Regions from separate parts of the Halomonas sp. H33-56 genome, predicted to be linked through region 2. Evidence: predicted binding sites of a transcription regulator. Region 2 holds the regulator's gene; the other holds the start of a gene.

Region 1 (5,272 bases), 1.4 Mb from region 2:
TGGTGAGGCGGGTAGTGGCTATGCTGGGCTCGTCGATTACTTGACCACTCAGAACAGCGGGACAGAGCCGACCCAGAAAGAGATATTGGCCTTTATCAAGGACAACTATGAAGCCCTGTCGGGTGACAGCCGTAACGACGGTGGTCAGGATCGCATCGATGGTGGAAAAGGCAACGATCAGCTCTTCGCGGGCAGCGGGGACGACGTGCTGATTGGCGGTGCTGGCGATGATCTTCTGCTTGGTGGGCTCGGTTCCGACACCTTCCAGTGGAGTCTGGGTGATGTCGGTAGTACGACGGACCCCGCCCACGATACGGTCAGTGATTTCCACGTCAAGGATGCGGCTCTGAGCATGGACCCAGAGGCCGATAAGCTGGCATTGGGGGATCTGCTCAACGACTTTGACTCCACGAGTACTGATCCCGATCAGTCGGCGCTGGACAGCTTTATCTTTGCCCAGGAGGAGAACGGAGACACCGTGCTCTACATCAAGAGCGATGGCGGGCTCGACGTCCAGCACAGCAACGCCGACCAGAAGATTACCCTGGACGGTGTCAGCATGGAGGGTCAGTCGTCGGAGGTCTTCCTGACGATGCTGCGCAATAACGGGCAGCTCGACGTGGAATAGTTTAGTGCCGTCACCACCTGGGTTGGGGTTTATACAGCCCGGAGTGTCATAAAGAGTGCCGGGCCACCTTTGGGTGGCGCGGCCTTTTCTTGTTGGTGGATCACTGATGAGGAGGCAGTGGAGAGGGCGTCAGTAGGGAGCGCGGAAATGAGGGTTGCCTGAACATAGACAACCGGTGCAGAAGACGCTGAGCGACGGCTACTCGGCGCAAGTAAGCCCGACTCAGGTCAGGCGTTCGAGTTCGTCAATATTGGCCAGCGCCTGGTCTCGATGGCTGCCACAGATATCGGCATCGTAGTCGAAGCGCTCGCACACCGCCGGACGCTCGGGTCGGCCGAACAGGCGGCACAGGTTGTCGTCGTCGAGCTGCACGCAGCGGATGCCGGCGGGCTTGCCCGCCGGCATGCCGGGAATCGGGGAGCTGATCGACGGCGCAATGCAGCAGGCGCCGCAGCCGGGGCGGCAGCCCTGTTCGCCGGTCGCTGTGCGGGTCTCTTGCGGCGAGGAGGAGGTGATCAGTTCGCTCATGACGTTGGTTGGCTCATGGCATTCTTCAAATGCGCTTGGTTGTCTCGGTGGTCGGTCTCTCTTGCGGATCTCGAGATGCTATCGAGAAGTTATCGAGAAGTTATCGAGACGTTATCGAGATCGTTCGCCGGGGCTTCTTGCCGTGGCGCCCTTGTCGACGCCTTCATAGGCGCGCACCGCGGTGTCCTCTCCGGTGTCTCGGGCGACGGTCGCCGCCAGCCACTGGGCGATGCGTTCCACCGTGGTGGCGCCGGGCAGGACATGACAGCGCTCGCGGGGCAGGCGCAGGTGAAACAGGCCCTGGGGCGAGCGGTAGCCGCACTGCAGCATGTCGCCCTGGTGCTGTTCCAGGTCGTGTTCGTCCACCAGGTAGGTATCGTCGAGCCAGCGGGCGTAGCGGCGCTCGAGCTCCGGCTGTCGCACGCCGCGCTGAACGATTTCCAGCCGCGAGCGGTGGCCGTGGGCGATACGCTGGCAGTTGCCGGCGTGGCGGCGAAGGCCGTGGCTGTATGTGTAGGCGGCGCCATCGATGGACTCATCGGCGAGGCTGAGTTCGATGCTGGATACCCGCTCGGGCGGTTGGCGCATCAACTGGCGTGACAGGTGCTCGGCCATGGCCTCGGGGGTGATTCTGCGCCAGGGTAGCAGGGTAAAGGCCTGGCGGGGCCCGCGCACCTCCATCGCGTATGGCGTCGTGGTGCGTACGCAGATACCTTCGCGACATTCGCTGACGCTGACGCCAGGGGCTTCGGTAGGCACCAGCAGGGTGTGATCGGCGCCGCCGTCGAGACGTGCTTTGATCCAGGGTTTGACCTCGCCGAAGTCGAACAGCATGCCGTCTTCACCGAGCTCTCCATCGAGTTCGACGTCGACCAGCCAGCTTGCGCCGATCAGTCCACGATCGGGACACCAAAGCGACACGTCGAGATGTGTCAGTCGTCGTACAAAGAGTGCCATCAGTCGATTCCCGCGATCTTGTGGGTCTGCAGCGACAGCCGCCAGCGTGGATGCGCCATGCAGTGCTCTACCGTGGCACAGAGTGGCTCCTTGCGAGCGTCGCTGGCCATCAGCCCGGAGGTGTCCATCGGCTGCAGCAGAAAATGGTCGAAGTCGAGCCCCTCGAAACGTTCCGGCGGGGCGTCGGTCTGGGGATGGACGAGCTTCAGCTCGTCACCGCGGGTCTGCACCAGCGGCGCATTGCCCTTGGGGCTGACACATAGCCAGTCGATACCGTCCGGCGCGGCCAGAGTACCGTTGGTCTCCACGCCAATCTCGAAGCCGGCAGCGTGCACCGCGTCGATCAAGGCGGCATCCAGCTGCAGCAGGGGCTCGCCACCGGTGAACACGACGTAGGGCGTGACACCCTCGTGGGGGTGTGGCCACAAGCGGGTGATGTGCTCGGCCAGGGCGTCGGCGGTGGCAAAGCGTCCGCCGTTCTGACCATCGGTGCCGACGAAGTCGGTGTCGCAGAAGCGACACTGGGCGCTGGCGCGGTCCTGCTCGCGACCCGACCAGAGATTGCAGCCGGCAAAGCGACAGAAGACGCTGGCGCGGCCGGCCTGTACGCCTTCTCCCTGAAGGGTATAGAAGGCTTCCTTGACGCTATACATCCTGGTGCGCTCCGCTCTGGTCTGCCTGTGCAATCGCCGACTCCTGCCGGGTATTGGCGGCGTAGGCCAACGGATCTTCGACACCCTGGTCGGCGAAGGCGGCGAGCCGCTCCAGACAGCTGCCGCAGCGGCCACAGGCCAGGCGCCGGCCCTCGTAACAGGTCCAGGTGTCGCGGTAGTTCAGTCCCATGGACAGTCCGTCGGCCAGAATCTCGCTCTTGCTGGACCGTAGATAGGGTGCGTGGATCTCTACCGGCGAGAAATTGGCGATGGCGGCCACCGCATTCATCTGCTCGACAAACTCGGGACGACAATCCGGATAGAGCACGTGGTCACCGCCGTGGGCGCCGTAGTCGACGCGACTGGCGCCGATATTCACCGCCTTGGCGATGGCCAGCGACAGCAGCACCATGTTGCGATTGGGGACCACGGTGGCGGCGAGGTTGTCTTCGGCGTAGTCACCGCCAGGGATCTTGCGATTGGCGTCGGTCAGCGCAGAGTTGTCGATCAGGCCATGAATGGCGGTGATGTCGACGACCTGATGAGGGATCTTCAACTCCTGACAGACATGGCGGGCCACCTCGAGTTCGCGGGCGTGGCGCTGGCCATAGTCGAATGACAGGGCGTGAACTTCGAGGCCTTCGTGCAAGGCGCGATGAAGTACGGTGAAAGAGTCCATGCCACCGGAGTAGATCACCACGGTGGAGCGGGAAGTCGTGCTCATGAAGGGGGTCTCGATTCGGAGAATTTGGGGTGGCGACAAGAATCGCCAGCGGCCGGGGTCCGGTCCGGCGCGACAAGGGTAACGAAAGCCGGACGGCAACACCAGTGCGGCGTTGATGCCGGCGACTTGCTCCTTGTCAACGTCCGTTGCTCGCGGTTGTGGCAGGCTGCGCGGTTTACTGCTGTCTGCCCGGTTTAATCCCGAACCATGCCCGGCACAAGCCCGGACCAAGCCCGGCCCACGAGAGAGACGCCTGGATGAATGCCCCTGAACTACTGTCACCGGCCGGCACCTACCGGCATATGCGCTTCGCCTTCGCCTATGGCGCCGATGCGGTCTATGCCGGTCAGCCGCGCTACTCACTGCGTGTACGCAACAATGACTTCGGCCTCGACAACCTGACCCGAGGCATCGCTGAGGCCCAGGCGCGTGGCAAGCGCTTCTACGTGGCTTCCAATATCGCTCCGCACAATGCCAAGCTCAGGACCTACCTGAAGGACATGGCACCGATCGTCGAGGCGGGGCCGGATGCGCTGATCATGTCCGACCCTGGCTTGATCATGATGGTGCGTGAGCGTTGGCCTGACCAGGTGATCCATCTGTCGGTGCAGGCCAACGTGGTCAATCACGCGGCGGCTCGCTTCTGGCAGTCCCAGGGGATCTCCCGGGTGATCCTGTCGCGAGAGCTGTCGCTTGAGGAAATCGCCGAGATCCGTGCCGAGTGCCCGACCCTGGAGATCGAGACGTTCGTTCACGGTGCCCTGTGCATCGCCTATTCCGGGCGCTGTCTGCTGTCGGGCTACTTCAACCGGCGCGACCCCAACCAGGGCACCTGTACCAACGCCTGTCGCTGGAACTACCGGACCCACCCGGCCGGCACTGACGCCTGTGGCGACCTGATCCCGGCGCAGGACGTGGCACAGGGCCGGGAGGAGCGCTCGGCGCTGATCGAGGACCCACAGCGGCCTGGCGAACTGATGCCGGTGTTCGAGGACGAGCACGGTAGCTACATCATGAATTCCAAGGATCTGCGCGCCGTTCAGCACGTGGCGAGGCTCACCGAGATGGGGGTCAGTTCGCTGAAGATAGAAGGGCGAACCAAGTCGCCCTACTATGTAGCACGTACCGCCCAGGTCTATCGTCGTGCCATCGATGACGCCGTGGCCGGGCGCCCCTTCGACATCGGGCTGATGGATGAGCTCGAAAACCTGGCCAACCGGGGGTATACCGAAGGCTTCTACCGACGCCACGTCCACGACGAGTACCAGAATTACGAGCGTGGGCACTCGGTGGGCGTTCACCAGCAGTTCGTCGGCCAGATCCTGGGACAAGCGCCATCAGGTTGGCTGGATATCGAGGTCAAGAACCGCTTCGAGGTCGGCGATCGCCTCGAGCTGATGCTGCCCTCCGGCAACCGTCGTTTCACCCTTGAGGCGATGGAGGCGGGCAACGGCAGCGCGCTGAAGGTGGCGCCCGGGGACGGTCACCGGGTAAGGGTCAAGCTGCCGGGGGAGTCGCCGTCGCCCGACGAGTTCGAGTTCGCTCTGTTGCTGCGGGACCTGCCGTCAGCCTGATGATAGGCACGTCTTTACAAGGGCCTGGGGAACCGGGATGCTAGGCTCCGTAGCAGCCTTACCTTGGAGCATCCCTCAGGCAAGGAGTCGGTCTGGCCATGCCCACCATCGAACACAGCGCCACGCTTCCCGCGCCTCCCGAGCGCGTCTTCGCCCTGCTCGAAAAGGTCGAGGATTTCGCCGACTATTCGGATCTGATCACCGAGAT
Region 2 (5,272 bases):
TGGGTCAGCGAACCCGACGGAGAAAGCCTGATGCGTCTGGCGGTGCTTGCCGACGCCTCGGGGGTGGCCGGTGACTTTGCCCTGGTGGACCGACTCCACGACGTGCTGATCGAAGAAACACGGGGCAATGAACTGTTGCTGACCCATCTGGCGAGGGGAGTGTTGCGGTTCTCGACGCCCTTGACCCTGTTTGGAACGCTGAAGAAGCCCGAGCACGGCGTCGACATCAAGAAGGGTGGCATCTTTCCCATCGTCCACGGTGTTCGCACCATGGCGCTGGAGTGCGGGCTGCGCGAGACCTCGACCCACGACCGGCTGGCGGCGCTGGCGTCACTCGGGCGCATCGAGCGAGTGGTGGCGGAGGATCTCGGCGAGGCGTTGTCGCTGTTCTGTGAGCTTCGGCTTCGGGCGCAGCTGGCCTACCGGCGCGACGATGCCCGGGCCACGGACGCCCCGGACAGGGTGGTGGTGCAGTCGCTCAATTCGCTGGAGCGGGACTTGCTGCGCGAGGCGCTGCACCTGGTCAAGGAGTTCAAGGCCAGCCTGTCCCACCGCTATCACCTGGAGTATGCATGAGTGTCGAGGCAGCCCCCCAGGGCAAGCTGCCTTGGCGTCAATGGTTTCGCTTGGGAGAGTACCCGATGCTGAGAGCGATCAGGCGTGTGGCCGACAGGCGTCGGCAGGCCGATGGCGATTTCGCCTGGCTGTTCAATCCCTATACCGGCGACGAGCTGGTGTCCCTGGACTGCGAAACCACCGGCCTGGATACCCGTCATGCGGAGCTGGTGTCCATCGCTGCGGTGCGCATTCGTGACGATCGCGTCTTGACCAGCGAGTCGCTGGACCTGCGGCTCGCGCGTCCTGCCAGTCTGAGTGGTGACTCCATCTGTATCCATCGCCTGCGTGGGGTCGACCTGGAAGGCGGCCTCGAGGTGCGCGAGGCCTTGACGACGCTGCTGGAATTTATCGGCAATCGCCCATTGGTCGGCTGGTGTATCGACTTCGACCTGGCCATGCTGGATCGCTACCTGAAGGCGGAGTTTGGCTTCTCGCTGCCCAACGCCACCATCGACGTGGCCCAGCAGTACCGCAAGCGGCTGCGCCGAAGTCACCCGGAAATCGAGGTGCAGCCGACCTTTGAACAATTGGCAGAGCGACTTGGAGTCCCGATCATGGGACGCCATACGGCCCTGGGCGACGCCGTCACCACGGCGCTGATGCATCTGCGCCTGGAAAGCGGGGCACTCACGGCGCCATCGCGCTGACCCGTTGCCGTCATCCGCGCTGACCCGTTGCCGTCATCCGCGCTGACCCGGTGCCACCCGCACCGGCAACCATTCACCTGCAAGGAGATCCTGTCATGAGTCTGCACGCCATGTTGACCCTTCTCGAGCCCACGCTGCTGGCGCTGGGCCTGGTCTCGGTGCTGGTGGCCTACCTCCAGTACTATCGCCGTACCCGGGACCTGTGGGGCATGGTCAAGTTCTGGGAGAAGCGCCTGACCCTGACCGTGCGCGAGTTCGGCTGGCAACGTGCCGGCATCCTGCTGCTGTTGCTGGGCGTGGTGGTGCGCTATCTGCTGGCGCTGAACGTCGTCTAGGCCCCGGCTGACAGGCACTTGCGTTCTTCGACTTGCCAGACCAGACCAGACCAGACCAGACCAGACCACGACGCGCAAGGGCGCCACTACGGCGGTGTCGTCCTTGGCGGTTTCCGATGTGCTGCCGACGAGAAGCCCCTCCCGTATTGTCCTCGCCGGGGTAAGCGGTCGCTGACCTCTTCGCCACTAAAGCGTCCGGATGGTAGACTGGCGCCTCTTTCATTTTCAGCCGTGATGTCCCGCTCCCATGTCGCCACAGTCCGCCTCCGCCACCCTGTTCGATCCCCGTACCCCCGAGGATGACCATCTCTCGATCGATGCCGGCGACAGCCCGGCCGACCCTGCTGCGGGTGACGATCAGACGGAAGCCCAAGTTCAGGCCAAGGCACGGCGTGAGTTCAACAAGCTGCAGAAGCGCCTGCGCCGCCAGGCCGGCAACGCCATCATCGACTACGGCATGATCCAGGAAGGCGACAAGATCATGGTGTGTCTGTCTGGTGGCAAGGACAGCTACACCATGCTCGAGATCCTGCGCAGCCTTCAGCGCAACGCGCCGGTCAACTTCTCGCTGGTGGCGGTGAATCTGGATCAGAAGCAGCCGGGCTTTCCGGAGCATGTGCTGCCGAACTATCTGGACAGCATCGGCGTGGACTACCACATCCTTGAGCGCGACACCTATTCGGTGGTGAAGGAGAAGACGCCGGAGGGCAAGACCACCTGCGCGCTCTGCTCACGCCTGCGGCGCGGCTCGCTCTATGGCTTCGCCGAGGAGATCGGGGCGACCAAGATCGCCCTGGGCCACCACCGCGAGGACATTCTCGAGACGCTGTTTCTGAACATGTTCTTCGGTGGCAGCCTCAAGGCGATGCCGCCCAAGCTGCTCTCCGACGACGGCAAGAACATCGTCATCCGTCCGCTGGCGTACTGCCGCGAGGCCGATATCCAGGCCTACAGCGAGGCGATGGAGTTCCCGATCATCCCGTGCAACCTGTGTGGTTCCCAGCCCAACCTGCAGCGCCAGGTGGTCAAGGAGATGCTGGCCGAGTGGGAGGTCAAGCATCCCGGGCGCCTCGAGAGCATGTTCAAGGCGGTGACCAATGTGGCGCCGTCGCAGCTGGCGGATCGGCAACTGTTCGACTTCGAGGGGCTGGAGGCCGTACAGGCCGAACGCCAGGCCCGGCGCATCGACGTGGTGGATGCCGGCTGATCTCGCCAGCAGCGAATGTGCATGATGCCATGACAGCGAAAGAGGCCGCATCTCCGGATGCGGCCTCTTTCTTGTCACACGCCATCTATTACGCTTTGCTTTCCAGATCCTGGATACCGGGCCCTGCCGGCCAAGCCCGGCACACTGCCGCCAGGCCCGCTCAGGTAACTTCGGTGTCGGCCAGGGTCGACAGCGCGGTCAGGTCGAGGATATTGACCTCACGTCCCGATACCGCCACCAGATCCTGCTGCTGGAAACGCCCGAGGATACGGCTGACCGTTTCCACCGCCAGCCCCAGGTGATTGCCGATGTCGGCGCGGGACATGGACAGGCGGAAGCTGAACGGTGAATAGCCGCGGCGGCGGAAGCGGTCCGACAAGCCGAGGAAGAAGCAGGCCAGGCGCTGATCGGCGGTCTTGCGTGACAGCAGCTGCATCATCCGGCGGTCTTCTCGCAGCTCCTTGCTCAGGGTGCGAAACAGCTGGGCACGCAGCTCCGGTAGGGTCTGGGTCAGCGCATCGAGGCGGTCGAAGGGAATCTCGCACACCGTGGTGGTCTCCAGCGCCACCACGCTGCCGGGATAGCGGCCGTCGTCGATGCCATCCAGGCCAACCAGTTCACTGGGCAGGAAGAAGTTGGTCAACTGAGCTTCGCCGCTGCCTTCGGTGGTGATCTGCTTGAGACTCCCCGATCGGACCGCGAAGACGCTGGTGAAGCGATCTCCCTGCTCGACCAATCGTGTGCCTTTCTTGATCGGCGGGTGACGACGGATGATGGAATCGAAGCGCTCGAGGTCGGCGGTCTCCAGCGACAGCGGAAGGCACAAGGAACTCAGGCTGCAGGACTCACAGCGAGTCTCATGCAGCATGGGACGCCGCCGATCTTGGGCCGTAGGACTCATTCGCAGCTCCTGTGGATCTGGGATCGATATTGACTGGGCCATGGGGAGAACAGACGTCGCCCGTACAGCACGTTGATGGCACTATTCTACACCCTCAGATCAGCTAAAAGTGGCGTCTACCTCTTTAGGATTAATAACTTAGAGGTAGGATGCGTCATTGATGCAGCCCAGTCCAAAGTTGCCAGACGGCAAAGGCGATGATCATGCCAGCGGCGACAAGGCGTGTTGCCCGATGCGCCAGCAGGGCCTGCATTTGTCTGGCGGCGAGGCCCGTCACCACCAGCGCCGGAAGCGTGCCAAGACCGAAGCTCGCCATTAGCAGTGCGCCCTCGAGGGGCTCGGCCCGTGCCAGGCTCCAGGCCAGCATCGAGTACACCAGGCCACAGGGCAGCCAGCCCCAGATGGCGCCCAGCGCCACCGCCTGGGGCAGACGCACCACCGGCAACAGGCGTCTGCCTGCGGGTTCCAGGTACCTCCAGAGGTGACGTCCCAGTGCCTCGACGTGACGCAGGCCTTTCCATAGATCGGCAATGTAAAGCGCCATCAGGATCAACATCAGGCTGGCGACGATCTGCATCAGGCCACGCAGGGTCGGCGAAAGGCCGATCACCGAACCCAGGGTGGCAACCAGAGCGCCCGCCACACAGTAGCTAGTGATACGACCTACATTGTAGCCGAGCACAAGTGTGCTCACCCGCCAAGGTTGACGCATGCTGGGGGGGATGGCAAAGGTCAGGGCGCTCATGATACCGCCGCACATGCCAATACAGTGTGCACCGCCGAGCAGGCCAAACACGAAGGCCGCCATCATGGGGGGCAGTTCCAGGCCGGTAGGGTTCACTCAGGCCCTCTGGACGATGGATCACGCTCGGATGTCTGCGCAGGCGTTTCGGAAGAGGAAGCGCCGTCATCGGCACCGCGAGTGTCGTCCTCATCCTCGAACAGGATGCGATAGGCGGGGCCTTCGAGGTCCTCGAACTGGTCGTTGCGCACCGCCCAGAAGAAGGCCCAGACCGCCAGGCCCAGCAGGATCAACGACAAGGGTATCAACAGGTAAAGGATGCTCATGGGCCGGGGCTTGCGGTGACGGGTGAAGGCGTCGCGGTCGGCCTGGTGCGTCCGCGCCGCAGACGCAGGGCATTGCCGATGACCAGCAACGAGCTGAGTGACATGCCGATGGCGGCAAGCCATGGGGGCACGAAGCCCAGAGCCGCTGCGGGCAGCGCCACGACATTGTAGAGCACCGACCAGGACAGATTCTGGCGAATGATGCGACGGGTCTGGCGGGCCACCTCGATGGCTTCGACGATACCCGTGAGCGGTTCGCCCAGCAATACCAGATCGGCGCGGGTGCGGGTGAGGTCGCTGGCCCCGGCCATGGCGAGGGCAAGGTCGGCGCCCGCCAGTACCGGCACGTCATTGATGCCATCACCGACCATGGCCACCTTTTCGCCCTGCGCCTGCCGCGCCTTCAAGTGCCCGAGCTTGTCCTCGGGGGAGGCCTCGCCACGCCACTGATCGACGCCCAGCGTGCGGGCCAGCTGGCCAACGTTGACGGCGCGGT

What was found. Region 2 encodes FNR, which switches genes on or off when oxygen is low (the NO sensors DNR and NnrR bind a similar motif). Its sites were predicted from a motif close to TTGATNTANATCAA; they were not measured.
Region 1: the regulator FNR is predicted to act here: its motif matches at 3,617-3,630, upstream of trhP (prephenate-dependent tRNA uridine(34) hydroxylase TrhP).

The regions. Positions count from the first base shown of each region.
Region 1 is NZ_JAMSHP010000001.1:2,113,966-2,119,237, forward strand. Features, by position in the region: gene NFH98_RS08960 (retention module-containing protein) at 1-628, shown strand, start outside; gene NFH98_RS08965 (YkgJ family cysteine cluster protein) at 851-1,156, opposite strand; gene NFH98_RS08970 (6-carboxytetrahydropterin synthase) at 1,268-2,113, opposite strand; gene queE (7-carboxy-7-deazaguanine synthase) at 2,113-2,766, opposite strand; gene queC (7-cyano-7-deazaguanine synthase QueC) at 2,759-3,490, opposite strand; gene trhP (prephenate-dependent tRNA uridine(34) hydroxylase TrhP) at 3,748-5,064, shown strand; gene NFH98_RS08990 (SRPBCC family protein) at 5,163-5,272, shown strand, end outside.
Region 2 is NZ_JAMSHP010000001.1:763,886-769,157, forward strand. Features, by position in the region: gene NFH98_RS03465 (DUF294 nucleotidyltransferase-like domain-containing protein) at 1-576, shown strand, start outside; gene NFH98_RS03470 (3'-5' exonuclease) at 573-1,265, shown strand; gene NFH98_RS03475 (hypothetical protein) at 1,361-1,600, shown strand; gene ttcA (tRNA 2-thiocytidine(32) synthetase TtcA) at 1,848-2,807, shown strand; gene fnr (fumarate/nitrate reduction transcriptional regulator Fnr) at 2,968-3,708, opposite strand; gene NFH98_RS03490 (sulfite exporter TauE/SafE family protein) at 3,863-4,549, opposite strand; gene ccoS (cbb3-type cytochrome oxidase assembly protein CcoS) at 4,546-4,776, opposite strand; gene NFH98_RS03500 (heavy metal translocating P-type ATPase) at 4,773-5,272, opposite strand, start outside.